One region of the Exiguobacterium sp. UBA5002 genome, then DNA from elsewhere that is predicted to be linked to it. Evidence: a T-box and tRNA genes for the amino acid it is inferred to sense, from the RefSeq annotation. Region 1 holds a T-box; the other holds one or more tRNA genes.
The links. A T-box is a leader RNA that pairs with one kind of tRNA and senses whether it is charged. The one in region 1 lies ahead of leuS (leucine--tRNA ligase), so its partner is inferred to be a tRNA-Leu.
Positions count from the first base shown of each region.

Region 2: it has a tRNA-Leu gene. The T-box ahead of leuS (leucine--tRNA ligase) is inferred to sense a tRNA for this amino acid. The anticodon was not compared.

Region 1 is NZ_DGYQ01000034.1:43,326-58,496, forward strand. Features, by position in the region: gene B4C70_RS10565 (MDR family MFS transporter) at 1-561, shown strand, start outside; gene B4C70_RS10570 (peptidoglycan bridge formation glycyltransferase FemA/FemB family protein) at 745-1,779, shown strand; gene B4C70_RS10575 (HAD family hydrolase) at 1,875-2,519, shown strand; T-box leader at 2,558-2,780, shown strand; gene leuS (leucine--tRNA ligase) at 2,827-5,232, shown strand; gene B4C70_RS10585 (hypothetical protein) at 5,364-6,341, shown strand; gene B4C70_RS10590 (NAD(P)/FAD-dependent oxidoreductase) at 6,401-7,672, opposite strand; gene B4C70_RS10595 (putative polysaccharide biosynthesis protein) at 7,865-9,529, shown strand; gene B4C70_RS10600 (pseudouridine synthase) at 9,516-10,235, shown strand; gene B4C70_RS10605 (SDR family oxidoreductase) at 10,296-10,928, opposite strand; gene B4C70_RS10610 (DeoR family transcriptional regulator) at 11,037-11,255, opposite strand; gene pepV (dipeptidase PepV) at 11,577-12,974, shown strand; gene B4C70_RS10620 (MFS transporter) at 13,034-14,182, shown strand; gene thpR (RNA 2',3'-cyclic phosphodiesterase) at 14,191-14,709, shown strand; gene B4C70_RS10630 (hypothetical protein) at 14,711-15,171, shown strand, end outside.
Region 2 is NZ_DGYQ01000020.1:17,735-32,905, forward strand. Features, by position in the region: gene B4C70_RS04395 (Na+/H+ antiporter subunit D) at 1-432, shown strand, start outside; gene B4C70_RS04400 (Na+/H+ antiporter subunit E) at 436-912, shown strand; gene B4C70_RS04405 (Na(+)/H(+) antiporter subunit F1) at 960-1,196, shown strand; gene mnhG (monovalent cation/H(+) antiporter subunit G) at 1,180-1,554, shown strand; gene B4C70_RS04415 (Rrf2 family transcriptional regulator) at 1,608-2,051, opposite strand; gene B4C70_RS04420 (glycerophosphodiester phosphodiesterase) at 2,269-3,165, opposite strand; gene odhB (2-oxoglutarate dehydrogenase complex dihydrolipoyllysine-residue succinyltransferase) at 3,318-4,580, opposite strand; gene B4C70_RS04430 (2-oxoglutarate dehydrogenase E1 component) at 4,616-7,456, opposite strand; gene B4C70_RS04435 (amino acid ABC transporter ATP-binding protein) at 7,769-8,497, opposite strand; gene B4C70_RS04440 (amino acid ABC transporter permease) at 8,494-9,138, opposite strand; gene B4C70_RS04445 (transporter substrate-binding domain-containing protein) at 9,170-9,937, opposite strand; tRNA gene B4C70_RS04450 (tRNA-Leu) at 10,140-10,223, opposite strand; gene B4C70_RS04455 (alpha/beta hydrolase) at 10,266-11,198, opposite strand; gene B4C70_RS04460 (hypothetical protein) at 11,220-11,561, opposite strand; gene B4C70_RS04465 (S66 family peptidase) at 11,577-12,587, opposite strand; gene B4C70_RS04470 (DUF779 domain-containing protein) at 12,776-13,138, opposite strand; gene adh (aldehyde dehydrogenase) at 13,161-14,681, opposite strand; gene B4C70_RS04480 (TraR/DksA C4-type zinc finger protein) at 14,877-15,171, opposite strand, start outside.

The sequences.
Region 1 (15,171 bases):
GGTGCGGCACGGACGATGTTGCTCGTCTCGATTGGTTATGCCTTACTTTGGTTCGTTTATGTACAGTGGCAAGGAACCTTTGCTGTACACACGAAATCGCTTGGTGTCACGATTTCCGAATACTCGATTCTTTGGACGATTAACGGAGCACTCATCGTGTTCGCACAACCTTTACTAACACCAATTCTTCGTTGGTTTGGAGATGACTTAAAGCGACAATTGATGACCGGTACAGGAATCTTCCTCTTGTCTTATCTGATCGTTCCGTTCGCAGGAGGATTCAAGATGTTCCTCGTCGCGATGATCATCCTGACGATTGGTGAAATGTTCATCTGGCCAGCGGTTCCTGCCATGGCAGCGAGACTCGCGCCAATCGGAAAAGAAGGAGAATTCCAAGGGTACGTCAATATTGCTGCTTCAGCGGGGCGAATGATCAGTCCGACCGTTGGAGGGTTGATCTACGATGTATCCGGTATGTCAGCGGTCTTCTTGACATTGATTGGATTGATTCTGTTAGCGGGCGTCGTCTTCCTTCGTGCCATTCCAAAAATCACATCATGAACATCATCTGTAAGACAGCGGACATTATGACCGCTGTCTTTTGTTACGTCATTAGTTCCAAAATCATAAAATAAACATTTAATAATATGGAATATTTCGGCAAAGAAACGGGTACTTTTTAATCAAGAACTTGAAAAAGAAAGGTCATATGAACGTTGCTTCTTTTTGACTGGAGGTGCACGAATGGAAAGGTGTCAATTCATCACAGATGCCGCAACTTGGACGACACACGTACAGCAACAGCCTCTTGATATCTTCTACAGTCACCAATATGTCACGCTCAACGCTAGACCGTCTGAGCAAGCGGTGCTATTCCGTTATGAAGGTGATGCAGGAACACTGTTCTATCCCTTTTTAAAGCGCCGGATTTTTGATACGCCTTATTCAGATTTCATCACGCCGTATGGCTATGGTGGACCGGAAATCATCGGTCAACTGACTGCGACTGAAATGCAGCATGCACGCTTATTGTTTGAAAGATGGGCAGATCGAGAAGAGATCGTCTCGGAAATGATTCGCTTTAATCCATTGACGGGTAATGAACGCTTCATGCGGGATTGGACGAAAGTCTCCTTCATCCGTCATACGACGAGTATCGATTTACGCCCTTCAATAGAGGATATCATGCAGACATTTCATAAGAAGACGAGAAGTATGATTCGCAAATCGCTTGCCTCTCCTTTAACCGTTAGAACAGGAACACGAGATGACCTACCTGTCTTTGTAGCGTTGTATCATGAAACGATGGACCGAAAGAATGCTTCGGCTCATTACTATTTTACGGACAGTTATTTTGAACAATTATTTGAAGCAAATCCACTCTGTGAGCCATTGTTACTGATTGCGGAAATCGACGGAGAACCTGTTGGTGGATACTTCGTATTGCTTGGAAAAGAATATGCCCACGGTCATTTGATTGGGTGTAAGCGGGACGAAGCGAAGATGTTCCCGAATCAGCGACTCGAGTACGAAGCGATTCTTCAGGCGAAAGCACGCGGTCTCGTCGAACAACATCTCGGGGGTGGATATCAAGAACGGGATAGTCTCTTTGAGAGTAAATGCCGTTACACCGGGTATCGTTTATTTGAGTATCATCAAGGAAAATCGATTCTTCAACCAGCCATATACGATCAGTTATGTGTACGATACGGGTCAGATGCTGATTCGGATTATTTTCCAGCTTACCGACAAACCAGTGTCCAAATGGCGACAAGTTAAACAGTAACTAAATGAAGAAGGCGAAACGACTACATCGTGTAGTCGTTTTTTTTGATATGCTGAAATCATGATAGATCAATTGAGGGGGATGTGTCTTGAAAAAACGAGGTCTTATTTTTGATATGGATGGGGTCATTTTAGATAGTGAAATTCGCTACTTCGAGGTCCATCAGCAGATGTTCAAAACGTTATCGATTCCGCTCGATCCGATTCAGTATGCGACGTTTATGGGAAAAACAGGTGATGAGATGTGGGAAGAGCTTGTCGCCCAGCATCAGCTAAAAGAAACAGCTAGTGCGTTACTAGAAGAAGAACATCGGTTGTTTCAAATTCATGCAAAACCGGAGGAATGTGGTTTAAAAGAGGGAGTCAAACAAGTCATCGAGCAAGCGGCGTCTCTTGGTTACGATATCGGGATTGCCTCCTCGAGTTCGCTTCAAAAAATCGAACGCGTCATCCGTCATTATAAGCTTCCAATCAAGCATTACGTCAGTGGAGAAGAAGTCGTGCGTTCAAAGCCTGATCCTGCGATTTTTCATCTTGCAGCATCACGAATCGGGCACGCGCCTGAAGATTGTCTCGTCATTGAAGACGCTGCAAACGGGATGATCGGCGCAAAAGCAGCAGGCATGGAAGTGATTGCGCTTCTCGATGATCGGATGCCGATGCAACGTCTAGAACAAGCGGATCATGTAGCACGATCGCATGCAGAAATCGAGGAAATTTTACGGAAGCGTTGACGCTTGAGGAAGAAACAGATTACACTAGGAAAAGATAGTCAATTGCATGGAACTGAAGTAGTAGGGGAAAGGCGCCGTCAAGAGAGCTGGTGGAAGGTGCGAACCAGTCGGTAACAACCGTGAACTCGTCAGGGAGCACGATTCGTGAAGTCGTAGTAGCGAATCCGGTCTTTCACACCGTTATCCGTGAATCAAGCGGTCTGTCATAGACAGACAACGTGGGTGGTACCGCGGAAGCCAAACCGGTCTTTCGTCCCTATTCCTAGGGGCGGAGGACCGGTTTTTTTAGATTAGAGGAGGAAAAGACATGCCGTACAATCATCGCGAAATCGAACCAAAATGGCAGGCGCGTTGGGATCAAGACAACGCCTTCGTCACGACAGAAGATCCAGAAAAAGAAGGGTTTTATGCCCTTGATATGTTCCCGTATCCGTCAGGTGCCGGTCTCCACGTCGGTCACCCGGAAGGCTACACAGCAACGGATATCCTCGCACGGATGAAACGGATGCAAGGATATAACGTCCTTCACCCGATGGGATGGGATGCGTTTGGATTACCAGCAGAGCAATATGCCCTCGATACAGGGAATGACCCACGTGAATTCACAGCGAAAAACATCGAGACGTTCAAGCGTCAGTTGAAAGAACTTGGATTCTCCTATGACTGGGATCGTGAAATCAACACGACAGATCCGAAGTACTACAAATGGACACAGTGGATCTTTACGAAGTTGTATGAAAAAGGACTTGCGTTCGTGGACGAAGTCGCGGTCAACTGGTGCCCAGCACTCGGAACCGTTCTTGCGAATGAAGAAGTCATCGACGGATTATCTGAACGCGGAAATCATCCGGTCGTGCGTGTCCCGATGCGTCAATGGGTCTTGAAAATCACGGAATATGCGGATCGTCTTCTTGAAGATCTCGATGACCTCGATTGGCCGGATTCTGTCAAAGAGATGCAACGGAACTGGATCGGAAAATCAGAAGGTGCTGAAATCGACTTCACGATTGATGGACACAAAAAACAAGTCACGGTCTTTACGACACGTCCGGACACAATCTTTGGTGCGACGTACCTCGTGCTTGCGCCGGAGCATCCATTCGTAGCTGACATCACGACAGCGGATCACAAGGAAGCCGTCGATACGTACATTTCGCAAGTCCAAACGAAGTCGGACCTCGAGCGGACGGATTTAGCGAAGGAAAAAACAGGCGTCTTCACGGGTGCTTTCGCCGTCAATCCAATCTCAGGTGATCGTCTTCCAATCTGGATCGCTGATTATGTCCTTGCTTCGTACGGAACGGGTGCAATCATGGCGGTCCCAGGACACGATGAGCGCGATCATGAATTCGCGAAACAATTCGACTTGCCAATCGTTGAAGTCGTCGCGGGTGGAAACGTCGATGAAGCAGCCTATACAGGAGAGGGCGAACACGTCAACTCGCATATGCTTGATGGTCTTGGAAAACAAGAAGCAATCGAGACGATGATTGCTGAACTCGAAACGAATCAAGTCGGACGTAAGAAAATCACGTATCGTCTCCGCGACTGGTTGTTCAGTCGTCAACGGTATTGGGGCGAGCCGATTCCAGTCGTTCATATGGAAGATGGTTCGATGAAGACGCTCAGTCAAGAGGAGTTACCGCTTGAACTTCCAATCATTCCGGAAATCAAACCGTCTGGTACAGGCGAATCACCACTTGCGCTTGCGGAAGACTGGTTGGATTATACGGATCCTGAAACAGGAATGAAAGGGCGTCGCGAGACGAATACGATGCCACAATGGGGCGGAAGCTGCTGGTATTATCTCCGTTTCATCGATCCGCACAATGAAGAGGCGATCGCGGATCCAGAAAAATTAAAATACTGGCTTCCAGTCGATATTTACATCGGTGGTGCGGAACACGCCGTTCTCCACTTGTTGTATGCGCGCTTCTGGCATAAAGTCTTGTATGATGCAGGCGTCGTACCAACAAAAGAACCATTCCAGAAGTTGTACAACCAAGGGATGATTCTTGGAGAGAACAACGAGAAGATGTCGAAATCACGCGGTAACGTCATTAATCCGGATGAAATCGTTAAATCGCATGGTGCGGATACATTACGCTTGTACGAAATGTTCATGGGACCACTCGATGCATCAGTTGCCTGGTCGGAGAACGGTCTTGACGGGGCGCGTCGTTTCCTCGATCGTGTCTGGCGCTTGTTCGAACGGACAGCAGACATTCAGGACGTCACAGAAGTCGATGCTGACTTCGAGCGGACGTACCACCAGACAGTCAAGAAGGTCACGGAAGACTTCGCGAACATCCAGTTCAACACCGGAATTTCGCAACTCATGGTCTTCGTCAACGAAGCAAACAAACAGCCGGTTCTTCCACGTCACTTCCTTCGTGGATTCATCCAATTGTTAACGCCAGTCGCACCACACCTTGGTGAAGAACTCTGGGAACAACTTGGATTTGAAGAGACATTGACGTATGCAGCATGGCCAACATTCGATGAATCGAAACTCGTCAGCGATACGATGGAATTCGTCATTCAAGTGAACGGAAAGGTTCGCTCGAAAATCGAAATCAACATCGATGCGACAAAAGAAGAAATCGAAGCACTTGCCTTTGCTGATGAAAAGACACAAGAATGGATCGGCGACAAAACAGTTCGTAAAGTCATCGTCGTACCGAAAAAATTAATCAATATCGTGGCAAACTAATCCATAGCCCCTTTCATTCGTTTGATGCGAATGGAGGGGGTTTCTTCATTTCCGTCGCAAGTCCGCTTTTTTTTTCAACGACCTTCTGCTACACTGAATCAGAAACCGAGAAAGAAAGGCGAGTACCATCAATGAAACGATCTTATATAGTCTATACAACGATTTTTGCTGTCGTTTCGGGGTTGATCCTTTGCGTACTGCTCGTCTTCTCGAAGCCGGAGACGTTATCACGTATTCAAGAAACGTTCGCGAAAATCGAGACGCAATCAAAGCATCAGGCAGCCGTTAAACAGGTGCCACCGAAAACGCCTTCAGCTATTCCGAACCCGGAAGAGCCATTAATCAAAAATGTCCAACACATGTTATATGATGATTCCATTGGTTCGTACCTCGTCGTCACAGACGATTATCGTTTCTTTGAAATCAGTGGAACCGGAGAACGCATCAACGCATCTTTCCAGTTAGAAGAAGGAAAGTTGTTGCTCGCTGGTTTAGACGGTATGACGCTCGTTGACGGGGAGACAGTCGCGCTATTGACGTCGAATCAGATTCTGGTCACGATTACGCGAAAAGACGGTGTCTGGAGCGAAGAAAAACGTGAAAAAGTACAAGGAACGACGATACGGGATAGTTTCCATGGTCTTGGATATGATGCGAAGAAAAAAGAATTCTATACGATTAATCATATTCGAGCACTGGGACGAGTCGAGGTGACTTATTTCGCGATGAAAGAGGATAAGATCAAGATTGATCCTGACGCCTCGGAAAAGAAAAAACGTGCATTGAAGAAAAAACAGAAACCGTCTTATCTGTCAGTCATCAAACGTGAGAAGATTGAAGCGGCGAGTGGGATGCGAAGTGATGCGAAGAAATCGTTCGAGTCCGAGTTCCGTCCGATTGGTCTTGCTGAACGACAAGGTCGGATCTACACACTCGATTCAGAAGCGCTCTATCTCTATTCGATCGATCGAAAGGACAAAACGATCACGGGCGAGACAGCCAGTCCGAAAGTATATGGTTCGAAAGGGATTTTCGTGCAAGATAATGAGTTGTTCGCATTAGTCGTCACGGATAAATTCTCAAGCCGATCGTTTACACCGATTGATTAAATCCTGACAGAACAAGACCCGATTCCTCTGCTAAGCAGAAGAATCGGGTCTTGTTCATATTAAAAGACAGTATCACGTGCCATCTCTGCGGCGTGACTACCGGCGCAATGACCCGTCACGAATGCAGCGGTGATGTTGTAACCACCTGTATAGCCGTGGATATCAAGAATCTCCCCGGCAAAGAATAACCGCTCCGCTTTTTTCGACATCATCGTCTTTGGATCAATCTCTTTGATTGAGACGCCACCACCCGTGACGAAAGCTTTATCAAAGTCGAGCGTTCCCGTTGCTTTAAGTGGGAATCGCTTTAATTTTTGCAAGAAGTCCGTCCAGTCCTGTTTCTTGACTTGTGTGCAGACTTCATCGCCAAAGCCGATTTGAGCAAATAAAAGTTCAAGCAGACGTTCCGGCACGAAGCCGCGGAGAGCGTTGCGTACCGTTTTCTTGGGATTTGCTGCAAGCGCGGCTTGGAAGCGTTCGGTTAACGCACCGAGTGATTCGTCCGGGAAGAGATCGATTGATAAATGGACAATCGTCTCCTTCGAACGTTTGCGCTCCTTGATCGTGTACTGGCTACAGCGTAAAGCAATCGGACCGCTTAAACCGAAGTGGGTAAAGAGTAAGTCACCCGTGTGTGTTTTGATTGCTTTATCTTTTTTGCCGTGGACCGTTAAGGCGACGTCACGTAGCGACAGCCCTTGTAATGTTTTTTCATGAATGAACGTATCACCTAACAAAATCGGAACTTCCGTTGGGAAGAGTTCCGTGATCGTATGACCCGCCTTTTCAGCCCACGGGTAGCCGTCACCTGTCGAACCGGTATGTGGAACGGATTGTCCGCCGACTGCAACGATGCAACTTTTTGCTTCAAGACGCATGCCATTTTCTAAGATGACAGCTGCAAAAGAACCGTCTGGATGGAAGTCGAGCGTAGCGACCTGCGCGTCTGTTTGAATCTCGGCACCATGCGCGCGGATTTGATCGATCAATACACGGACGACATCTGCTGCTTTATCCGAGACAGGAAACATCCGTCCATTGTCCTCTTCTTTGAGGGCGACACCAAACCCTTCGAAGAGTTCGATGATCGATTCATTATTGAATTGAGAAAAGGCACTATAAAGGAAACGTCCGTTTCCTGGAATCGACTGGACGAGTTCATCGAGTGGTTTTCGGTTCGTGACGTTACAACGTCCGCCGCCAGAGATCGCAAGCTTCCGACCTAATTTATTTCCTTTATCAAGCAGGAGTGTTCGAGCTCCAGCCTGTAAAGAGGCGAGCGTTGCCATCAAGCCGCTCGGTCCGCCTCCGATTACGATTACATCGTACATAAGGTCACCTCATTCATAGAATTCTGCTTGTTTCACTTTAGCAGAAGTTGCGACTGTAAACAAACCGTCTCTTTCAATTCAAGATAGACAGCGGTATAATGATTTGCAATTGTGTACGAGAGAACTTGTATAATGAGACAGTCACGATCAGAGTGTCGAGTTTAAAAATTAGAAAGCGTGAGGGATGTTACCATGTCCACAGTCAGTAATAAGCAGTCTACTTCTTCCGGCAATTCAGGATTCGTTCGTGGAACGATGCTCCTGTCCGGTGCGTCACTGATTTCCCGCGCACTGGGTTTGATTTATCTCTTTCCGTTTCAGTTCATGGTCGGCGCGACAGGCATCATGTTCTATACCTATGCCTATAACTATTATGCAATCATGATCGGACTTGCGACAGCGGGGATTCCTGTCGCCGTCTCGAAATTCGTCGCCAAATACAATGCATTAGGAGAATATGATACGAGTGAACGGTTATATCGGTCTGGTCTGAAAATCATGTCCTTGACCGGGATTGTTTCCTTCCTCGCTTTATTCTTTCTCGCACCGTATTTAGCACATCGGGCCATTCCGGGTGGTGACGTTGATTCAGCAGCCTACGTTGATGCCGTCACGATGACGATTCGTGGCGTGAGTTTCGCTTTACTCTTGATTCCACCGATGAGTATGACCCGAGGTTACTTCCAAGGATATCAATCGATGGGACCAACAGCGATTTCGCAAATCTTGGAACAAATCGTCCGGATCATCTTCCTGCTTGCAGGAGTCAGCATCGCGATTTATATCTTTGATTCAGGTGCAGCATTTGCCGCAACGATTGCAACGTTCAGTGCATTCATTGGTGCAATCGGTAGTGTCGCAGTTCTGATCTATTATTTCCGCAAACGTGCCAGCGGCTTGCAGGAACTACGTGCTACTCAAACCGTCCGTTCGCCGGATCGCCCGTTAACGGATTTGTATAAGGAATTATTGACGTATGCGATTCCAATCGTCATGGTCGGTCTTTCGACACCCCTTTATCAAGTCATCGACCAGAATACGATGAATGCCGCATTACAAAGTATCGGTTACACGCTCGAAGCGGCCGGAAACGCGACTGCCTATCTGATTGCGGATAGTCATAAGATCGTCTTGATTCCGGTGTCGGTCGCAACAGGATTGTCATTATCTGCGACTCCACTGTTGACCGCCTCCTTTACGCAAGGGGATATGCGGAAAGTACGGGCTCAAATCTCACAGATTTATCAACTCGTCTTTTTCGTGACGATTCCGGCAGTCGTCGGGATGATTCTCCTTAGTGAAGAAACGTTCCATGTACTCTTCCCGAAAGATCAAGCGGCCTGGGTTTATCTATTAAGTTATGCGCCGAGTGCGTTGTTCCTTGCCTTGTATTCTGTTACGGCAGCCGTCCTTCAAGGAATTAACCGTCAGTACTTCACGATCATCGCAACATTTGCTGGACTACTTGCGAAGTATCTCTTGAATGCGCCGTTGATTCATTTGACTGGTGATGGAACGGGTGCTGGTTATGCGACGATCATTGGTTATCTCGTTGCGACGGGATTGATGTTCTTCCGGATCACACAAACGGTGAAGTTCCCATTCAGTACGGTCTTGCGCCGGACATCTTTGATTCTAATCATCAGTGCATTGATGGGAGCAGGTGTTGCACTCGTGAAGTGGGGAATGGTGTCCTTCTTACCAGAGACGACATGGGCATCTCTGTTGATCCTGATCATTGGTGCGGCAGTTGGAATCGTGATTTTCGCTGGACTCTCGATTTGGAGTGGATTAGCAGAAGTCGTATTAGGACGTAAAATTTCATTGAAACGAGGACGAGGTCATGCGTCTAGATAAACTATTATCCAACATGGGGGCAGGCTCCCGAAAAGAAGTAAAACTTTTGCTCAAGGCAGGGGCAATTCAAGTCGATGGTGAGATCGTACGTGATCCGAAACAACATGTCGATGTCGAGACGCAACAGGTTCTGATGTACGGCGAATCGGTCACGTATCAAAAATACATCTACTTGATGATGAATAAACCACCGGGTGTCATTAGTGCGACGGAGGATAAACGAGATGAGACCGTCATTGATCTATTGTTTGAAGACGTGACGTATTTCAAACCATTTCCGGTCGGACGACTTGATAAGGATACAGAAGGCTTATTGTTACTGACAAACGATGGAGCGTTCAATCATGCCTTGATGTCTCCGAAGAAACACGTCGAAAAAACGTATTACGCGGAAGTGACAGGTGTATTGACGCAAGAAGACGTCGAGGCAATTGCGGAAGGCGTCACCTTAGAAGACGGTTATCAAGCAAAGCCAGGAAAACTCGTCATCTTATCGACGACAGAAACAGATTCAACGCTTGAATTGACGATCACAGAAGGGAAATTCCATCAAGTCAAACGGATGATGCTTGCCCTCGGTAAAGAGGTCACGTTCTTGAAACGACGCTCGATTGGTCGCTTGGAGCTTGATCCGGCACTTGAACTCGGGGACTACCGTGAACTGACACAAGAGGAATTGGCGTTATTTGATTGGCTACCTGAATAAGCAAAACGAAAAGGCGATGGAATGAATGTGCATTCCATCGCCTTTTATTGTGGGATTCAATTATTGATTACGTAGTGCTTCTGCGATCGGATAAGGACCGCTGAGTACTTCGAATACACGAGACTGTGTCGGGTGATCAATCAAGTGAACGAACAGCGCCGCCACATCGTCACGAGACACCTTACGATCTTCGTGTGAATCAAAATGCTCTTTCGTTTCAACAGTACCTGCTGGGTCATCGTAGCTGAGTGGACCGGGACGGACGATCGTATAGTCGAGTCCGCTTTCTTTTAGGTGAGCGTCTGCTACTGCTTTCGATTCGAGATATACTTTTAGTTCGCCTTTCGGTTCTTCCGTACCGACTGAACTGAGCATCAGAAAACGATCGATCCCGTTCGCTTTTGCTGCATCGATGACTTTGATTGCACCTTCTTGATCGACGGCGCGTGTCAATTCGTCCGATGCGCCACCAGCACCCGCTGCAAAGATGACGACGTCCGCGTTACTGACGACGCCACTGACATCCTTCGTCAAATCCCCAAGTCTGACTTCAGATGCACCGAGTGCGATCAAATCGTTGATTTGATTTTCTTCCCGTACGACAGCGATCGCTTGGTGATCTCCTTGTTTAGCGATCAATTCGACCATTTTGCGTCCCGTTGTTCCGTTTGCTCCAATGATTAAAATATTCATGCTTATCATCTCCTTCTCCCAATAGCTATACCCCACGTTTTAAAAAAGATAACAAAAAAAGACGCGAAGAATCGCGTCATCGAAAGATATACATAGTGAAACATTGGATCAACCCGCTTGCTTTTGTTTCTTACTCGACGTCCATGTACCGCGTCGAGGGCTCACAATGAGATTGTTGTATTCGAGCACGTTCAAATCCCGCTGGACGGTCCTTGAAGTGATGCCAAACTCTTCAACCAACTCTGCTGTCGTAGTAGCTCCGTTCTCTTGGATGTAGAGATAGATCGATTTAATCCGGGTCAACATACGGTCTGTAGAATCTTTCATTGGTATAACCACTCCCCCAATGGATAGAATAGTGTTCTAAAGCTTCGGGTGACAAAAGACAATGCAATATCCAGTTGTTTCGCCTTTAGTATAACGTTTTGATATTAAAATGCAAGTAATTTAACCGAACGTTTTCATAAAAAACATATTCAAATAGTTTGTAAAGTCGACGATTCAAGTTTTATTTCAGATGAATGTTCGTCATTTCAATAAATAAAAAAGAAAACAGAATTTGGATGTTCGTATCTGAACGAATATTCGCTATACTAGGAAGGTGTATAGGAAACGAATCCAAAACCCGTAATGAAGGAGCGAAATCAGATGGTGAATTGGAAAGAAGAAGTACTCGCACGTCGCGAGGATTTATTAGAAGATTTAAAAGAACTATTACGGATTCCGAGTGTACTCGACGAATCCACGATCGAAGAGGGCGCGCCGTTTGGTCATGAAGTCAAACGTGCCCTCGATTGGATGCTCGCGACAGGGGAACGCGATGGGTTCACGTCAAAAAATGTCGATGGGTATGCAGGACATTTGGAGTATGGTCAAGGGGAAGAGTTACTCGGTATTCTTTGTCACTTAGACGTCGTACCAGCTGGTGGCGATCACTGGACATACGGTCCATTCAACCCGACGCTTGTAGATGGAAAACTGTATGCACGTGGAGCAATTGATGATAAAGGACCGACGATGGCAGCTTATTACGCTTTGAAAATCGTCAAAGAACTTGGCTTACCACTCTCGAAGCGCATCCGTCTGATTGCAGGAGGGGATGAGGAGAGTGAATGGCGTTGTGTCAATCATTACTTCAAACATGAAGAGATGCCAACACTCGGTTTTGCACCAGATGCCGACTTCCCGATCATCAATGCGGAAAAAGGACTCTATGATGGGTTATTGATTCAAGGGAAACCAGCGCAAGCATCTGATACAGGTTACCATCTCGTTCGTTTTGAAGGTGGCGAACGTCCGAACATGGTTCCAGGTCATGCTCAAGCGCTTCTTCGTGTCGTCGAAGTAGGAACGCTTGAGACGGATTTCCATGCTTATCTTGAAGAACAAGGTTTGACAGGAACAGTCAAGCAAGAAACGGAAGGTCTCGTACTTGATGTCAATGGTGTCGCAGCCCATGCGATGGAGCCGGACAATGGTAAAAATGCTGCTTTACATTTGGCGCGTTTCCTCAATACGCTTCATTTGGATTCTAACGGTCGTCGTTACATTCAACTCGTGACGCATATGTTCCGGGATTCTCGCGGTGTAGCGATCGGTGTCGCTGCTTCAGACGAGACAGGTGACTTAACGATCAATGGCGGTGTATTCCGTTACGCTGAAGAGCAAGGAACGGCATCGATCAATATCCGTTACCCGTATACAGCAGACTTCACGGAACGTCTGCAAATCATTAAGGAAGCCGCGGCAGGATATGGTTTTGAATTGCAGACGCGGACGCATATGACACCGCACCATGTTGATCCAAACCATGAATTGATCAAGACGCTAAGTGCCGTTTATGAGCGCCACACTAACCAATCAGCTGATTTGATAGCAATTGGTGGCGGCACATATGCGCGTTCGTTGACGGCGGGAGTTGCTTTTGGTCCAGTCTTCCCGGGTGGTCCTGAAGTTGCCCACCAAGTCGATGAATATGTTGATTTTGATGAACTATTGCTTGCTGTCGCGATCTATGCAGAAGCGATTTATGAGCTCGCAAAATAATGATTGATGATCCCCGCATCGTAAAGATGGGGGGATTGCTTCTTGAAAGGAAGTTCCGTGTGAAAAATCGTCAAACCTATCATTTCCAAGCTTTATATTTCTTTATTTTCTTTGGACAAGGAGCACTCATTCCGTACCTCGCGCTTTATTTCTCAAACGACGCGTTCGGACTGTCGGCTTCAGAGATTGGAACAATCGTTGCGATTGGACCGATTCTCTCCATTTTTCTACAACCTGTCTGGGGAATCGCGGCGGATCGACTCGGGAAACCGAAACGACTTTTGCTCGTCGCGATGCTTGCTGCCGGTATTTTTACACTCAGTTACTTACTGACGTCTGTTTATCTACTTTTATTGTTGATTTCTTGTGTCTGGGCGTTGTTCCAGTGTGCGCATATTCCGCTCGTGGATACATTAGCGATCGAGTACACGCGAAAGCGTAAAGTGGATTACGGCGCTTTACGTCTTTTCGGCTCAGCAGGGTTCGCTTTAGCTGTTTTCATTCTTGGGCAAATCACTGAGGATGGCGGACTAAATCTGATTTTTTATGCAACCGGTGCAGCATGGGTTCTCGGTTTCCTTGTTCTGATCGGTATTGAAGAGACGGGCAGCGTCCATGTTTCAAATCAGCAATCCGTACCGTTAAAGCAGCTCTTTTCGAATCGGCGTTTCTTATTGTTCCTAGCAGGGGGGAGTTTGATCTTCGGACCCATCTTCGCCAATAATTATTACTTTGGTAGCTACGTCATGATTCGTGGCGAGACGACAGCACTCGTCGGAACACTATTCTTTGTCGCCGTTCTGTGCGAAATTCCGTTTATGCGCATCGCCACGCGTCTGTTATTACGCTTCGGAGCGATTCCGGTTCTTGTATTCGTCTCCTTGTTGTCGGCTGCGCGGACGGCGATGATTGCTTTAGAACTTCCAATCGTCATGCTGTGGGTATTATCTGCGATGCAAGGTATGATCGTAGGTCTGCTGATTCCTGTCGCCTTAGATTATGTCCGATCGCTCGTTCCAGAGACGATGGTCGCAACAGCTGTCAGTACATATATGGCAACGACGACGGGACTCGCGACCGCGTTGTTTAATCTGATGAGTGGTTTTGTACTCGAGAAGAGTACAATCTATATCGTCTTTTGGGTATATACAAGTAGTAGTATCCTAGGTGCGATTCTGTATGGTATCAGTGGTCGTATGAAGGAGTGAACGCGACGATGAGACAAGAACGACACTTTTTCATTGCCTTACCGATCCCTTCTAAAGATTTAGCGAATCTTGCTGAACGGTTATCGCTACCTGAGCACTTTCGTAACGTTTATACATTAGAAGAGTATCATCTAACACTTCGTTTTTTCGGTCCATTGGAGGAAAAAGAACAGCAGTCGTGGAAACAGCAGTTACAGCAGATCGCGCGTACGATGGAACCCTTCGTGCTACGATTCGATCGTTTAATCACGTTTGGTCGGAATGAACGACCACGCGTCTTAGGGTTCGGAACGGAATCGGAGGAATTGTTTCAATTAGTAGAACAGATTGATCCGAATTCGACCAGACCATTCGTACCTCATGTCACGATCGCGAAAAAATGGCGTACTGAGGCAGCTGAATGGGAGACGAGTCCGATCCGATCAGTAGAGTGGACTGTTCGTGAGCTCGTTCTATTTGAAGTACGACCAGAGGTTTCACCGCGGTATGAGCCGGTTTACCGGATTCATATAGGTGAAGAGGAATGAGGTGATCCCCATCGCAATTTTGATGAAACTATATGACTTAGATAGTCGATTTGAAAAAAATCCGCTAGAGATGACAAAACGATTCGGTGAACACCAGGCACTTGATTATGCCCATGTCTATCGCAGATGGGAAGCAGGAGAGTTGTTTCCAGGGGAGACGCTCATCCGTCCGAAGAAGTGGTGGCAAGTGATGAAAAAAAGTGAAGTTATTCAACTTCCGGGTAAACAATTATCTCGAAGAGCGTTTGATAAATGGTACAAAAAACGTCTCGAGTTACAAAAGCTCTTGAACGTCACTGGTGGAGCAGGGGAGGAGGACATTTGGCGGATTCCATTGAAACGTCATTTAGACTTCTATCAGATGTTGCATCTACTAAATGAACAATATGCGATGTTTTATCGAGCGGTCATCCAATATCAAGTCGGAGAAGTCGAATTGAGTCCGTTCGTCGTCGGTCCGTC
Region 2 (15,171 bases), on a different contig from region 1:
TCGAGTAAACTGAAAGATATGGGAGGGATGATCAAAACCTATCCTGTACTAGGTTGGACGTTCTTCATCGCGGCGTTATCACTTGCCGGGATTCCACCGCTCAGCGGGTTCATTGGGAAATTCCTGATTGTTCGTGGTGGTATTGAAGCTGGTGAGTTGATTGGACCGATCATCGTCTTACTATCAAGTCTGCTCGTCTTGTATTCCGTCGTTCAATTGTTCATGCGTGCTTTTTGGGGAACACCGAAGACCTACTCGGGTGATAAACAAGCGCTTGTTCCCAAGCTGCTAGTTCCTACGATTGTCTTAGTTGCGCTCAGCGTTCTCTATGGAGTAGGTGCTGAGGCGATGCGTCCACTGATTCAACAAGCCGTCGAACCGTTGACGAATCCAACGCTCTATATCGATGCCGTACTAAAAGGAGGTCGTTAATTCATGGCATTTCAAGTCTTGCTCAACTTATTTCTTGCATTCTTGTGGATGTTTCTCTCAAACAATTTCTCGGCCTCCGGTTTCGTCATCGGTTACGCGCTAGGGCTGATTGCGATGTTCGCTTTCCGTCGCGGCTTCAAAGGTCGCTTTTATCTCGGACCTGTCGTCGCACTCGTCCTATTGTTTTTCCGCTTTCTCTACGAGCTTGTCGTCGCGAACATCGATGTCTTGAAAATCATTTTAAAGCCGAAGTTAGATATTCAACCTGGTATTTTCGCCTATGAGACCGAACTCGATCAACCGTGGCAAATCACGTTGCTGTCAATGCTGATCACGCTGACACCGGGAACGCTTGTCGTTGATATCTCGGATGATAATAAGACACTCTACATTCATGCACTCCACATGCCAGAGGTCGATGAAGCAGTCGCTTCGATTCGTGATAGTTTTGAGAAAGCCATTCTGGAGGTGAGTCGGTGATGTTCGATATTTTAATCTATATCGCACTCGGGGGTGTCTTTCTCTCGATGCTTGGTCTGTTTTACCGGGTCATCAAAGGACCAAGTGTTGCGGATCGTGTCATCGCGCTTGATTCAATTGGTATCAGCTTGATTTCAATCGTTGGACTTGTCTCGATCATCTTACGGACGAGCGACTACCTCGAAGTCATCCTGTTGATTGGTATACTCGCCTTCATCGGTACAGTTGCCTTTTCAAAATATATCGAGAAAGGAGAGATCATCGAACGTGATCGCAACCAATGAATGGATCGTCGCGGTCTTCGCCTTGCTCGGTATGGGATTTAGTCTCGTCACCGCGCTTGGTCTGATCCGCTTACCGGATGTCTATACGCGTGCTCACGCTGCATCTAAAAGCGCGACATTAGGTGTCATGTCGATTTTAATCGGCGTCATCATCTATTTCGTCACTGAAGATGGATTCTTCTCCTCTCGTGTCGTTCTCGGCATCCTGTTCGTGCTCATCACAGCACCGATTGGAGGACATCTGATCGCTCGTGCTGCATATTACAGCAATGTTCCGTTGTGGAAATCGTCTGTTCGTGACGACTTGTCCCAGAATAAAGAACATGTGGAACCAAAGAAACGCCAAGATGACGTATAAGTATCGATATGACAAAACCCTCGCTTCCATTCACGGAAACGAGGGTTTTTTGATTAGGAACGCTGTAAAGATGAGGCAGCAAACAAGAGCGCCAACTCATCACGATTATCTAACAATTCTTCTAATGTATGCTGTTCCAGTTCCCGGATAAAAGCTCGAAGCGCTCGTCCGAGCACACCTTTTAGACGGCATCCTGGTTCGATGACACAATGACCGTTGCTTCCAAAACACTCGACGATATCCATCGGTTCCATTTCCCGAACGACTTTCCCGATGTTGATGTCTTTTGGATCACGAATCAAACGGAGTCCGCCTGACCGACCTCTTGTTGATTCGACATAGCCAAGTTTCGCTAATTGTTGTGTCACCTTCATTAAATGGTTTGATGAGATGCCATAATGATTTGCAATCTGCGGCATTGGTGTGATGACATCCCGGTGCACCCCGAGATACATCAACACACGTAGTCCATAATCCGTATACTGTGTAATTCTCACGATCCTCACTCCATTCCTTCCCAAAACTGCACTGTTATCGTACCATGAAATACGAAACTGACTACATTGTTTTGTCTCATGATTCGAAATTCTGATAAACCTCTATTAGGTTTACGTATGGAATGAAATATTGGATTTAAAATACGAGTTTTAAAAACAAAAAAACTATTTCTTCTTTCCTGTTCGAAAGAAGAAATAGTCCTGTATCGTCCTTACTTTATTTTTTGTATAGTCCTTTCACGACATCATTAAAACGGTCGGCATAGTTCGTGAAGACTCCTGTGACACCATAGTCGAGCATACGAACCATATCCGCTTTTTCATTCACAGTATACGGGTGAAGTAACAAATCATGAGTCCGAATCGCTGAGATGTTTTCACGTGTCAATGCTTTGTAGGAAGGACCAACACCGACTGCATACTGACGGATTGCGGTTAATCGATCATCCGTCAAAGCCTTGACTTCATTTGCTTCCATCAACTGAACCAGTGGAACGTTCGGGTCGATGGCTCTGACTTTTTGAAGACTCGCTTCACTAAACGACTGAATCAAGACTTGTCCTGGTTTGACCTTGTTACTCGACAATCCGTTCTGCTTTAGTACGTCGAGCAATTTCTGTTCCATTCCGGGATACACTTCCGGTGATTTCGTCTCGATATAGTAATTCGCATGCTTCCCATACTTACTCAAGACTTCTTGAAGCGTCGGTACTTTCAAACCGACATATGACTTTTTCGCAAGCGTCGGGTTCGCTTCATTAAACCAGCTACCAGCATCAAGTTTCTTGATTTCAGCAAGCGTTTTATCTTTGACGGCACCTGTTCCGTTCGTCGTCCGATCAACCGTTTCATCGTGCATCGCAATCAATTGACCGTCTTTCGTCATCTGTAAATCAATTTCGATGTAATCTGCTTTGAATGTCTTATGTCCCATTTCATAAGCTGGCATCGTATGCTCTGGCGCGTACCCTGAAGCTCCACGGTGAGCAACATTGATGATTCGATTTGGATCAAGTAACGATTTGCCTTTTGATTGTGCGCTGACATCTTCTGTCGGAAGCCCTGTGCTTAATACGGCTCCTGCTACCATCGTCAATCCAAATTGTTTCAACATAATTAATTCCCCCTTGAAATATTCTTACAACACTTATCCTATATCGTTTGTATGAAGCTGATATAGAGAAGACGTAAATGTCGTTTCGTGATTTGATGACAAAATGATATCAACAAAAAAAAGACCCGCATCTAAAACGGGTCTTTTTATGATTACGCTTCGAAAATCAATGACTCTGGATCTTCAAGGAGATCTTTAATGTGCTTCAAGAACGTAACGGCTTCTTTTCCATCAACGATTCGGTGATCATAAGAGAGTGCGACATACATCATCGGACGGTTTTCCATGCGTTCAGCATCAATCGCTACAGGACGCAAGTTGATTGCGTGCATTCCGAGAATCGCGACTTGTGGACCGTTTAAGATCGGTGTCGACATGAGTGAACCGAACGTACCACCATTCGTGATCGTGAACGTACCACCCGTCAAATCAGATAGACCGAGTTTATTATCACGCGCCTTGACCGCTAGTTGAATGATGTCTTTTTCAATCTCAGCGAAGTTCTTCTTATCCGCATCACGAACGACCGGAACGACGAGACCGTCTGGTGCTGAAACGGCAATACCGATATCATAGAATTTTTTGAGGACGATTTCATCGCCTTGAATCTCAGCATTCAAGTATGGCATCTTTTTAAGTGCTGCGACTGCTGCTTTCGTAAAGAATGACATGAAGCCGAGCTTGACTTCGTTTTCCTTCACGAATTTCTCTTGGCGACGTTTACGCAGTGCCATGACCGCTGACATATCGATCTCATTGAATGTCGTCAACATCGCTGCCGTTTGTTGAACTTCAACGAGTCGGTTAGCGATTGTCTTACGACGGCGTGACATCTTGATTCGCTCTTCCGGTTTCCCAGGAGCGGCTGCTGGTGCTGGTGCTGGTGCCGGTGTAGCAGGTTTCGTAGGAGCCGGTTTTGCTTGCTCACGTGGTGCTACTTCAAACGTCGCGACGTCTTGCACGCGAATCCGACCGAGCGGATCTTGCGTTGCCACTTGTGCTAAATCAATTCCTTTTTCACGAGCCAGTTTACGGGCAGCAGGTGAAGCAATCGGACGATCCGCAACAGATGTACTTTCAGTCGCTGCTGCAGCCACCGGTTGTTCCGCTTTTTCTTCTGCTTTTGGTGTCTCTTTTGGAGTTTCTTGTACTGTTTCTGCCGCAGCCGGTTTTGGAGCCTCGCCACCAGCAGAGATGACAGCAATCGTTTCCCCGACGCGGACTGTATCTCCTTCAGCAGCCATCACCTCCGTCAACGTACCAGCTTCATCTGACGGCACTTCGATGTTGACCTTATCTGTCTCGAGCTCAACGATGGCTTCCCCTTTTTCCACGTGATCACCTGGTTGTTTTAACCAAGACGCCACCGTTCCTTCTGTAATTGATTCGGCAAGTTCTGGTACTTTGATTTCCATCGTATTCTCCCCCTATGACTCGATTCTATCTTAAGTTATGATGTGTGATTTGATACGTGTGATGGTGCTGTTGGAATAGAAGCAGTCGCTGTGAGTGCATCATTGATGATACGTGCCTGCTCTACTTTATGACCTGACGGGTCACCTTCTGCTGTACTGGAACGACGACGACGACCGATGTAACGGACCGTTTGGATACCATTCGGTGCGACTGTCTCAAGTCGAGGTTCCATGAAGGACCACGCCCCCATGTTTTTCGGTTCTTCTTGCACCCAGACCATTTCTTCGACGGATTCATAGCGCGCGATGACTTCTTTTAAGGCTTTTGCCGGGAATGGATACAACTCCTCGACCCGGACGATTTGTAGCCAATCGAGATTCTCATCTGATTTCGAAACGGCTTCAGCTAGGTCGATTGCCATCTTACCAGAACAGAACACAAGACGTTTGACACGATCTGGTGCTTCTCCGAGCCCTGATTGTTCGATGACACGTTGGAAACTACCTTCCGTCAACTCAGAAACATCCGATGTTGCAAGCGGATGACGCAAGAGACTCTTCGGCGTCATGACGACGAGCGGTCGGACTTCCTCTTTTCCGAGAATCGCTGCTTGCCGGCGCAACAAATGGAAGTACTGCGCAGCACTCGATACGTTCGCAACTGTCCAGTTTTTCTCACCCGATAACGTCAAGAAGCGTTCTAAACGACCACTCGAGTGTTCTGGTCCTTGCCCTTCATAACCATGCGGAAGCAACATGACGAGACCTGATGTTTGTCCCCATTTCGCTCGGCTAGCTGAGATGAACTGGTCGAAGATGACTTGACCTGAGTTCGCAAAGTCCCCATATTGCGCTTCCCATAATACGAGCGTTTCCGGAGCGAAGACGTTATAACCGTATTCAAAACCAAGTACACCTGCTTCAGACAACGGACTGTTGTAGACCGAGAATGATGCAGTTGCCGTTGATAAGGCATGGAGTGGCGAGAAGCCTTCTCCTGTTTTCACATCATGAAGATTAATGTTCCGTTGTGCGAACGTTCCTCGTTCAGAATCTTGACCGCTCAAGCGGATTGGTGTTCCATCTGAGAGAATCGAAGCAAACGCCAATGTTTCGGCATGTCCCCAGTCAATACCGTTCTTTGTCGAGAACGCATCCGTCCGGCGCTTCAGGACCTTCTCAAGTTTATGGAACACTTGGAAGCCATCCGGCCACTGTAACAATTCTTCGTTGTACGCCGTCAATGTTTCAATCGAGACCCCTGTCTCAATCGTCGGAACGCCTTTAAAGACGACGTCCGGCATGACTCCACCATACTCTTTCTCCGCGTTCGGTACTTTTTCACGAGCCGCTTTCATTTGATCATTGATCGACGTTTCAATCGATTGAATTTCGTCAGCTGTCGCATCCCCGTTCGCGACAAGCGTTTTCCCGTACAAGACACGAATTGGATCATGTTTATGAATCAAATCGTATAAGACCGGGTTCGTATTCATCGGTTCATCCATTTCGTTATGACCAAAACGACGATATCCGATTAAATCAATCATGACATCCTTCTTAAACGTTGCCCGGTACTCGCTCGCGAGCAAAGCGACTGCGAGACAGCTTTCCGGCTCATCCGCGTTGACGTGGAAGACTGGGATCTCGTATCCTTTGGCAAGATCACTCGAGTAACGCGTCGAACGGGAGTCCGTCGGCTCCGTCGTGAAGCCGATCGTGTTGTTCGCGATGATATGAATTGTTCCGCCGGTGTTATATCCTTTGAGATTCGCTAAATTCAAAGTTTCAGCCACAATTCCTTGACCTGGGAACGCTGCATCCCCATGAATGAGGATCGCAGCTGCTGCTGCTTGCTCTTGACGTGGTGCCCCTTTTTGTGAGCGATCATCTTGTGCAGCACGTGTGAAGCCTTCGACGACTGGGTCGACGAACTCAAGGTGCGACGGATTGTTCGCAAGCGTCATCCGCACGTTACGTGTCTCTTGCTCGAGTTTTCGGTTTAAACCGAGGTGATACTTCACGTCGCCCGTCCAACCGTACGTGATCCCGATCGATCCTTCAGATGGTACGAGGTCGTGGTTCGGTGCATGCTGGAACTCAGCAAAGATCATTTCATATGGCTTCCCAAGTACGTGCGCCAAAACGTTCAACCGTCCACGGTGTGCCATTCCGATATTGATCGTCTCCGACCCATTCGAGATGAGGTGTCCGACGATCGTGTCGAGCAATGGCACCATCGCGTCAAGTCCTTCAATCGAGAAACGTTTTTGACCGACATATGTTTTGTGCAAGTATTTTTCGAAAAGGTCCGTTTCAGCTAAGCGTTTGAACAACTGTTTCTTTTGTTCAGCGTCTAGCGTCGCCGTCAAAGCACCTTGCTCGATTTTCTGTCGGAGCCATTTCTTTTCCTCTAAGTCATCAACATGCTGGAACTCAACAGCCGCTGCTCCCGTGTATTGCGCTTTCAAGTGCTCGATGCCTTCAAATGCATCTTGAACACCCGCTGGCGGCTCAGGACAGACGAGTGAAACCGGCATTTTCCGAAGATCTGCCTCTGTCAATCCGTACTGACTCAATTCGAATAATCCTGTTTCTCGCGGATGGTCCTTCAGCGGATAGATATCCGCCGCAAGATGTCCTTTTGCACGAATTTGTTCCGCTAAACGATTCGCCGCAAGATATTTTTCGAAATCTCCTGTCTCGACTTGCATCGGTACGACTGGTTCCGTCACGGGTGCACCATGCTCTTCGAAATAAGCACGTGTCTCCTCATCAACGGATGTCTTGTCTTCTAAAAAACGCTCGTACAATTCAATGATGTAGCCAAGGTTTGGTCCATAGAATGCTTGTTGATCTTGCTCGTGGCCTGCCATGTACGGTTCCCCCCGTTTCTATATTTCTCCCCACACATCCAGTGGATACTCGATGTGTCTCCAGCCCTCTAACTGTTAGCGCTTTCAAAAGGAATTGCATGAATAAAACGCTGAACGTCATGAGAAGGAATGATCGTGTCATTCTTCCATGAAAGTGCCTTCGTTACTATATTACTACTCTTTTCCTGTGTGTGCATTTCGAATTCCCAAATTCTCACGCTTAAATGTATAAGTTTTTCTTATGAGCGCTTAGACAGTTATTTATGATTCGTCAAAAAACCGGCGTATCCGCATTTAGATACGCCGGTTCTATCATAAGACCTTACTAAGGAACGATTGCGTCCGTTCGTGTTGTGGAGAATCAAACAATGCTTGTGGCACGTTCTCTTCGACGATATAGCCACCATCCATGAATAAGACGCGATCTCCGACCTCTCGAGCGAATCCCATCTCATGGGTCACGACGACCATCGTCATGCCTTCAAGGGCAAGTTGTTTCATGACGGCAAGCACGTCACCGACCATTTCCGGGTCAAGCGCTGACGTTGGCTCATCAAATAACATGATTTTCGGATTCATTGCAAGCGCGCGGGCAATCGCGACCCGCTGTTTTTGCCCCCCAGATAATTCACCTGGATAATTATCCGCTTTTTCACGTAATCCGACTTTATCGAGTAGTTCAAGTGCCCGCTGTTTCGCCTGTTCTTTATCCGATTTACGCACTTTGATCGGTGCAAGCGTGACGTTTTCTAGCACGGTCTTATGCGGGAAGAGATTAAAATGTTGAAAGACCATCCCGACTTCTTCCCGGACCTTGTTGATATCGACCTTTGGACTCGTAATATCGAAATCATCGACGATGACCGTGCCACCTGTAATCTCTTCCAATCGATTCAAACAGCGTAAAAACGTACTTTTCCCAGATCCCGACGGACCGATGACACAAACGACTTCTTTTTCGGCAATCGAGACGTTGATGTCTTTTAAGACTTCATTCGAACCGAATGATTTCTTTAGATTCTTTACTTCTATGATACTCATCGTAATGTAAACCTCCGTTCCAAGAACTTCGCCACTAAGGACAAGAGATAAATGATGACGAAGTACATCAATCCGACGACGGACCAGACGATGAATGGTTCAAACGTCGTTGACTGCTGCACTTGACCTTGTTGTGTCAAGTCAGCGATTCCGATAATCGACAACAACGATGTATCTTTTAAGCTGATGATCGATTGGTTCGTAATCGTTGGTAACATCCGCCGGAATGCTTGCGGTAAGATGATCTGTACCATCGTTTGACGCCCTGTCATCCCGAGTGAACGTGCAGCTTCTGTTTGTCCTTTATCAATCGACTGGATACCAGCGCGAATGATCTCCGCAAAATAAGCACCGGCATTGATCGCGACCGTCAGTATCCCTGCATACATCCGGTCCATCGATAACCATTCGAGCGAATTGAGTCCAAAATAGATGAAGAATAACTGAACGATGAACGGCGTTCCGCGAATGACATCAATATAGACAATTGCGATCCCGTTTAAGATTTTTGATGGTGATAACCGCATCAATGCGACGACTAAGCCAATCAGAAAGCCGACGATGACCGCGATGATGAAAATATACAATGTGACTTGAAGCCCTTCCAAGAAAAATGGAAATGCGGTTTTGACCACTTCCATTGGCTATCCCACTCCCTTATCGCCTTGCGACTTATTTCAGATACGTGTCAACGATTTTATCGTATTCACCGTTTTCTTTCAGATTCGCAAGCCCTTTGTTGATTTTCTTCATCAGATCCTCGTTCTCACCTTTTAAGACAGCGATCCCGTAGTTGTCCCCGTTGAGACGGTCTCCGACAAGTTTTAATCCAAGGTTTTGTTGTTTGTTTGCATATGAGATGACAGGATAATCTTCAATCAAAGCAGCAGCGTTACCGTTCTTCACTTCTTGGAACATCGCTGGGCTGTCATTGAACTGTGTGACCGTGAAGCCCAGTTTGTCTGCGTTATCCGTTGCATATTTCGCACCCGTCGTTCCCTTTTTGACGGCTACTTTTTTCCCTTTTAAATCGTTGACGGATTTAATACCATTCTCCTCTTCTTTGACGACTAGAATAAGACCAGCTTTGAAGTATGGATCCGAGAATGTGACGACTTTCTTCCGTTCTGGCGTAATACTCATACCAGCAATGGCAACGTCCAATTGATTTGCTTGAAGTGCCGGAATAATGCCGCTAAAGTCCATCGCTTCAAATTGAATCTTGAAGTTCTGATCCTTCGCGATTGCTTTCATGAGATCGATGTCGATTCCTTTGTACGTATCCCCGTCTTTATATTCGAATGGTGGATACGTGACGTCAATGCCGACCTTATACGTCTTTCCTTCAGACGACTCTTCTTCTTTCGAACCGATGCTACATGCACCAAGTACGAGAACACAGCTCATCAAGAGCGCTAGCAAGATACTCCCTTTTTTCATGTTTGTTTCCCCTCTCCTATGTGTTAAAGATTGTCTACTTCACTTAGTACTTTCCCTGAAGAGTACCCTCTTTAAAACGTATTTCACCAGAAAAATTCTAAAAAGATAAATATTTCTGAATTTTTATTCGTTGTAATCGTTTTCTATTCAGCAACAAAAAAGAAGGCAACCCCTTGTTGGGATTGCCTCCTTCAATCATTTATGCCGCCGAGAGGACTTGAACCTCCACGGTGTTGCCACCACTAGATTCTGAGTCTAGCGCGTCTACCAGTTCCGCCACGACGACGTTGATTTATGATATTAATATAGCGGGTAACGAACTGAGTTGTCAATCATTTCGCAAGATGTTGCGAACGAACTTCTCGACGACATTATCATACAATGCCGGATCCTCAAAATAGGCCATCGCATGAGCGGCATTTGGAATGACGACGAGCTCTTTTTCCGTTGGACAAGCTTCATACAGCTCATATACCATATCTGTCGGTACAAACGTATCCGCCCCACCATGGATGAACAAAATCGGTACCTGTGCTTTTTTGACTTGTTTCAACGCTGATGCTTCACGGAACGTATAACCTGCCTTTAGCTTCGTCAATACGCTCGTCATGCCTAAGAACGGAAAGTGTGGTAGTCGATACATCCGCTTCATCTGATACGCAAGGACAGCATTGACGGACGTATAGGCACAATCAGAAATGATTCCTTTGATTTGTGGTGGGAGTTGTTCGCCACTCGTCATCAATACGGTCGCCCCTCCCATCGACACCCCATGCAAGAACAGTTTCGCATCCTGTCCGATCCGATCAATCAGATAGTTCGACCAACTGAGACAATCTTCCCGATCATGCCATCCGAATCCGATATAGTGACCGTCACTCATTCCGTGTCCACGATTATCGGGCATCATGACATGGAAACCGGCCTGATGGTACAGATAGGCGAATCCGGCTAAATCCGTTCCGACGCCTCCGTACCCGTGCACGAGAATGACGATCCGATCTGACGGAACAGGTGACGGAAGAAAATGCCCGCGTAACGTTAAACCGTCTTTCGCTTCAATCTCGATCCGCTCAAGCGGTTGCTCCTTGATCCACGTCTGACCAGGTTGCATCAATCGGACCATCTCGTCACTTAAATCTCGATTATTCGATAAGAATGGCTTTGGATTCGTGGCGATTGCCATCTCATAAAAATAATAACTCGCTGCTACTAATCCGGATCCGATGACTCCGATTCCAATTTTTGTTCTGCGACGCATCTGCCCCACTCCTTCTTTCCGTTATAGCTCGATCTTCAGTTGAGCAGCATGGTCATCCTCTTCATCCTGCAAGACTTGTTGACGTAATCGTTGTTCTTGTTGCTGACGCCGGTAGGCAAACTCTTGGACAAGCTCTGTACCCGTGAATCCATCTTCTACGAGTTCGCTCAATAAATCCGTTTCTGTCTCGACGACTTCCCCCGGACGACGCATGACGAGAACATCTCCGACTTGTGCAATCAGCAATTCATCTTCTAGACGAAGTGCATCGTAAAATGGTTCAGGTAACGTCATTCGACGTGTCTCCGGGTTAATATGGACGCGTTTATAAACGCCTAATGCTTGAAACTTACGACGTGCCATTGCGTGCTCTCCTTTTTAGTTGAACGTAATATCGATTCGTGAATCTTTTCCTTGAATACGAACCACACCTGTCGCTCCATTGATTAACGTCAACTGCGGTGGCTGATGACCGATGTCAAGATCATATAAGACTGGTAAGCCTGTTTCATCCGCTAGATAGTGATACACGTCTAGCCATGTCAGATCTTCAGTAATCCTTGCAGATGTACGCCCGAATAAAAAGCCAGCCGCATGGTCGAACCATCCAGCATACGCCATTTGTCGAAGCGTCCGATGCACCTCTGCAGAATTCGCTTCAGATACCTCAAAGTACCAGAGAATCGGTTCTCCGTTGATCTCTTCACGCTGAAAACGACGCACATCTCCGTACGGTGTCCCTATCAGATGGCGAATCGTCTCCAGACACCCACCAAGTAACCGTCCGGTCACTTCTGTTCGCTCATCAAGTGCTTTCCATTCCGTCGCTTCCGTTAACTGAAATAATGAACCTGCTGGACGTTCTTCATCAGTCCACTCGGATTGATAACGATCGGAAGCCCACTGTGTGACGGTTCCTCCAGTTGGCGTCGCGAGCACCCGTCGCCAGGCACTTGTCGTCTCATCCCACTCTTCACTCCGAAGCTCAACGAAATCCGGACCATGCGCTGTCGCAATTCCTGTCTGAAGCGTCAGACTGAGCAATAACGTACTGATATCGGAATAGCCAAGCAACCATTTCGGTTGGTAAGTAGCTGGCGTCAACTCGGGTAAAAGATCAATGGCGCGTTCCCCACCAAATGGCGGGATGACGGCATCAATCGTCTCATCCGTCATCATGTGATTCAATTCCTCAGCCCGTTGTTTGACCGGTGCACTCTCAGCAAGTTGATGCGACCAAATCGTTTCGCCTAAACGGACGTTCATTTGCCGTGCTTGTACCTGTTCAACTGCTTGTTCGACCCATTCCTGTTGCTGTTCACGTAATCCGGAGGAGGGCGCCGTCACTCCGATCGTTTGACCTGTCCAACCTAAAAATGGATATTTCATGGTGACCCCCTATAATGTCATAGTGTGGAACTATCTTCTCGTCAAAATATGAGTACATTATACCGTTCTTATGCCGCATTACCAACTTTTATCCTGTTAGAACGTCGTGATACGAACAAAAAACACGATTCCGTACAAGCGACCTGAATGAACAAGTCGCATCGACGAAACCGTGTTTGATTCCTTTATTAGCTTGATGCTGATAGTTCAGCGTTTTCCTCTTGCGTGAACGCACGGGAGCGTGTCAAAAAACGTTTCCCTTCGACACCTTCAAGAGAGAACATTCCGCCTCGACCATCCACGACATCAATGATGAGTTGCGTATGTTTCCAGTACTCATATTGATCTTCATGAATATAAAACGGACAACCACCGATCTCTCCCAGTTTTTTATCCTGATCTCCCAGGAATAGATCACCCTGCGCAAAACACATCGGGGAACTGCCATCGCAACAACCACCAGATTGATGAAACATCAACGGACCGTGTTTTTCTCCCAACTGGTCGATTAACTCTAGACAAGCTGCTGTCGCCTGAACACGTTCCACCATTTGCATCCACGTCCTTTCCGACTTAGAAGAAACCGAGTTTATTCGGGTTGTAGCTAACGAGTAGGTTTTTCGTCCGTTGGTAATGGTTGAGCATCATCTTATGGTTTTCACGTCCGATACCTGACATTTTGTAACCACCAAACGCCGCGTGAGCTGGATATTGGTGATAACAGTTCGTCCAGACGCGTCCTGCTTCGATCGCACGCCCAAACCGATAAGCACGGTTCATGTCACGTGTCCAGACCCCGGCACCAAGACCATATAACGTATCATTCGCAATTTCGAGTGCTTCTTCTTCCGTCTTGAACGTCGTGACCGATAGGACCGGTCCGAAAATTTCTTCTTGGAAGATTCGCATCTTATTGTGTCCTTTGAAGATCGTTGGTTGGATGTAATATCCTTCTGCGAGATCCCCTTCGAGCATATTGCGCTCCCCACCGATGAGACATTCTGCGCCTTCCGACTTACCGATTTCAAGATATGAAAGAATTTTCTCCATCTGTTCGTTCGAAGCTTGAGCACCCATCATGACGTCCGAATCAAGAGGATTTCCGATCTTGATGGCTTTAACGCGCTCAAGAACACGTTCCATGAACGGCTCGTAAATCGATTCTTGAATCAAGGCACGCGACGGACACGTACAGACTTCTCCTTGATTCAACGCGAACATCAGTAATCCTTCGATTGCTTTATCAAAGAAAGCATCGTCTGCCTGCATGATATCCTCAAAGAAGATGTTCGGTGATTTCCCACCGAGCTCGAGGGTGACCGGAATCAAGTTTTGCGATGCGTACTGCATGATCAAACGTCCTGTCGTCGTCTCACCCGTAAAGGCGATTTTGGCAATCCGTTTGCTCGACGCGAGCGGTTTCCCTGCTTCAAGACCAAAACCGTTGACGATGTTGAGCACACCCGGTGGGAGTAAATCCTCAATGAGCTCAACGAGTACCATGATGCTCGCTGGTGTTTGTTCTGCCGGTTTTAAGACGACGCAGTTCCCTGCCGCGAGAGCCGGTGCCAGCTTCCAGACAGCCATCAAGAGTGGGAAGTTCCACGGAATGATTTGACCAACGACGCCAAGTGGCTCATGGAAGTGATACGCGACCGTATCTTGATCGAGTTCGCCGACCGAACCTTCTTGGGCACGGATGACGCCGGCGAAATAACGGAAGTGATCGATCGCGAGCGGTAGATCGGCGTTGAGTGTCTCACGGACCGCTTTCCCGTTCTCAAGTGTCTCTGCATAAGCGAGCATCTCGAGGTTTTCTTCCATCCGGTTGGCGATTTTATTTAAAATGTTTGAGCGTTCGGTTACAGACGTTTTCCCCCATGCTTCTTTTGCCGCGTGTGCTGCGTCAAGAGCCAGTTCGATGTCTTCCTTACCGGAACGAGCGACTTGGCACAATACTTTACCCGTGACAGGTGTTACATTATCAAAATATTCTCCCCCGACAGGTGCCGTCCACTTTCCATTGATGTAATTTTCATACCGTTCCTTGTACTGTACCTTTGACCCTTGCTTGTTCGGAATGTCATAAATCATGCGTTATTTCCTCCCTCAACTAAAATGGTCAAGCAGTGAGACGGATTCTTGTATGCGCTTACATTTTAATATAGGCTAAAACAGCCCCTCGATACCATCGTATCAAAATTATATGAAAAGTCAAAAAATTTCGGTAAATATTTGTGTTTTTTTTCGAGAAAAAAACATCTCCATTTTCGGGAGATGTTTTGCCGGTCAAGACCGTGTCGGGTCAATTCCGTCTTCTTGGTCAGACGGTGTATCGGAACTACCAAAGTCACTCACTTTCGAGAATCCGTCCGTATCACCGTCGATGTCTTTGCCGCGGGCTGTGACAGATGGATCCAGTACGTCTTCTTCGCTTGGTCGCGAATTCGGATCGTTCTCGTTTTGTTCTGCTTCTTCTTTTGCATGCTCGATGCATAATAACGTTTCCGGAATGATATCAAGACGTTCAATCTCAATCTCTTTTCCACAGACCTTACAAATGCCATACGTTCCGTCCTCGATC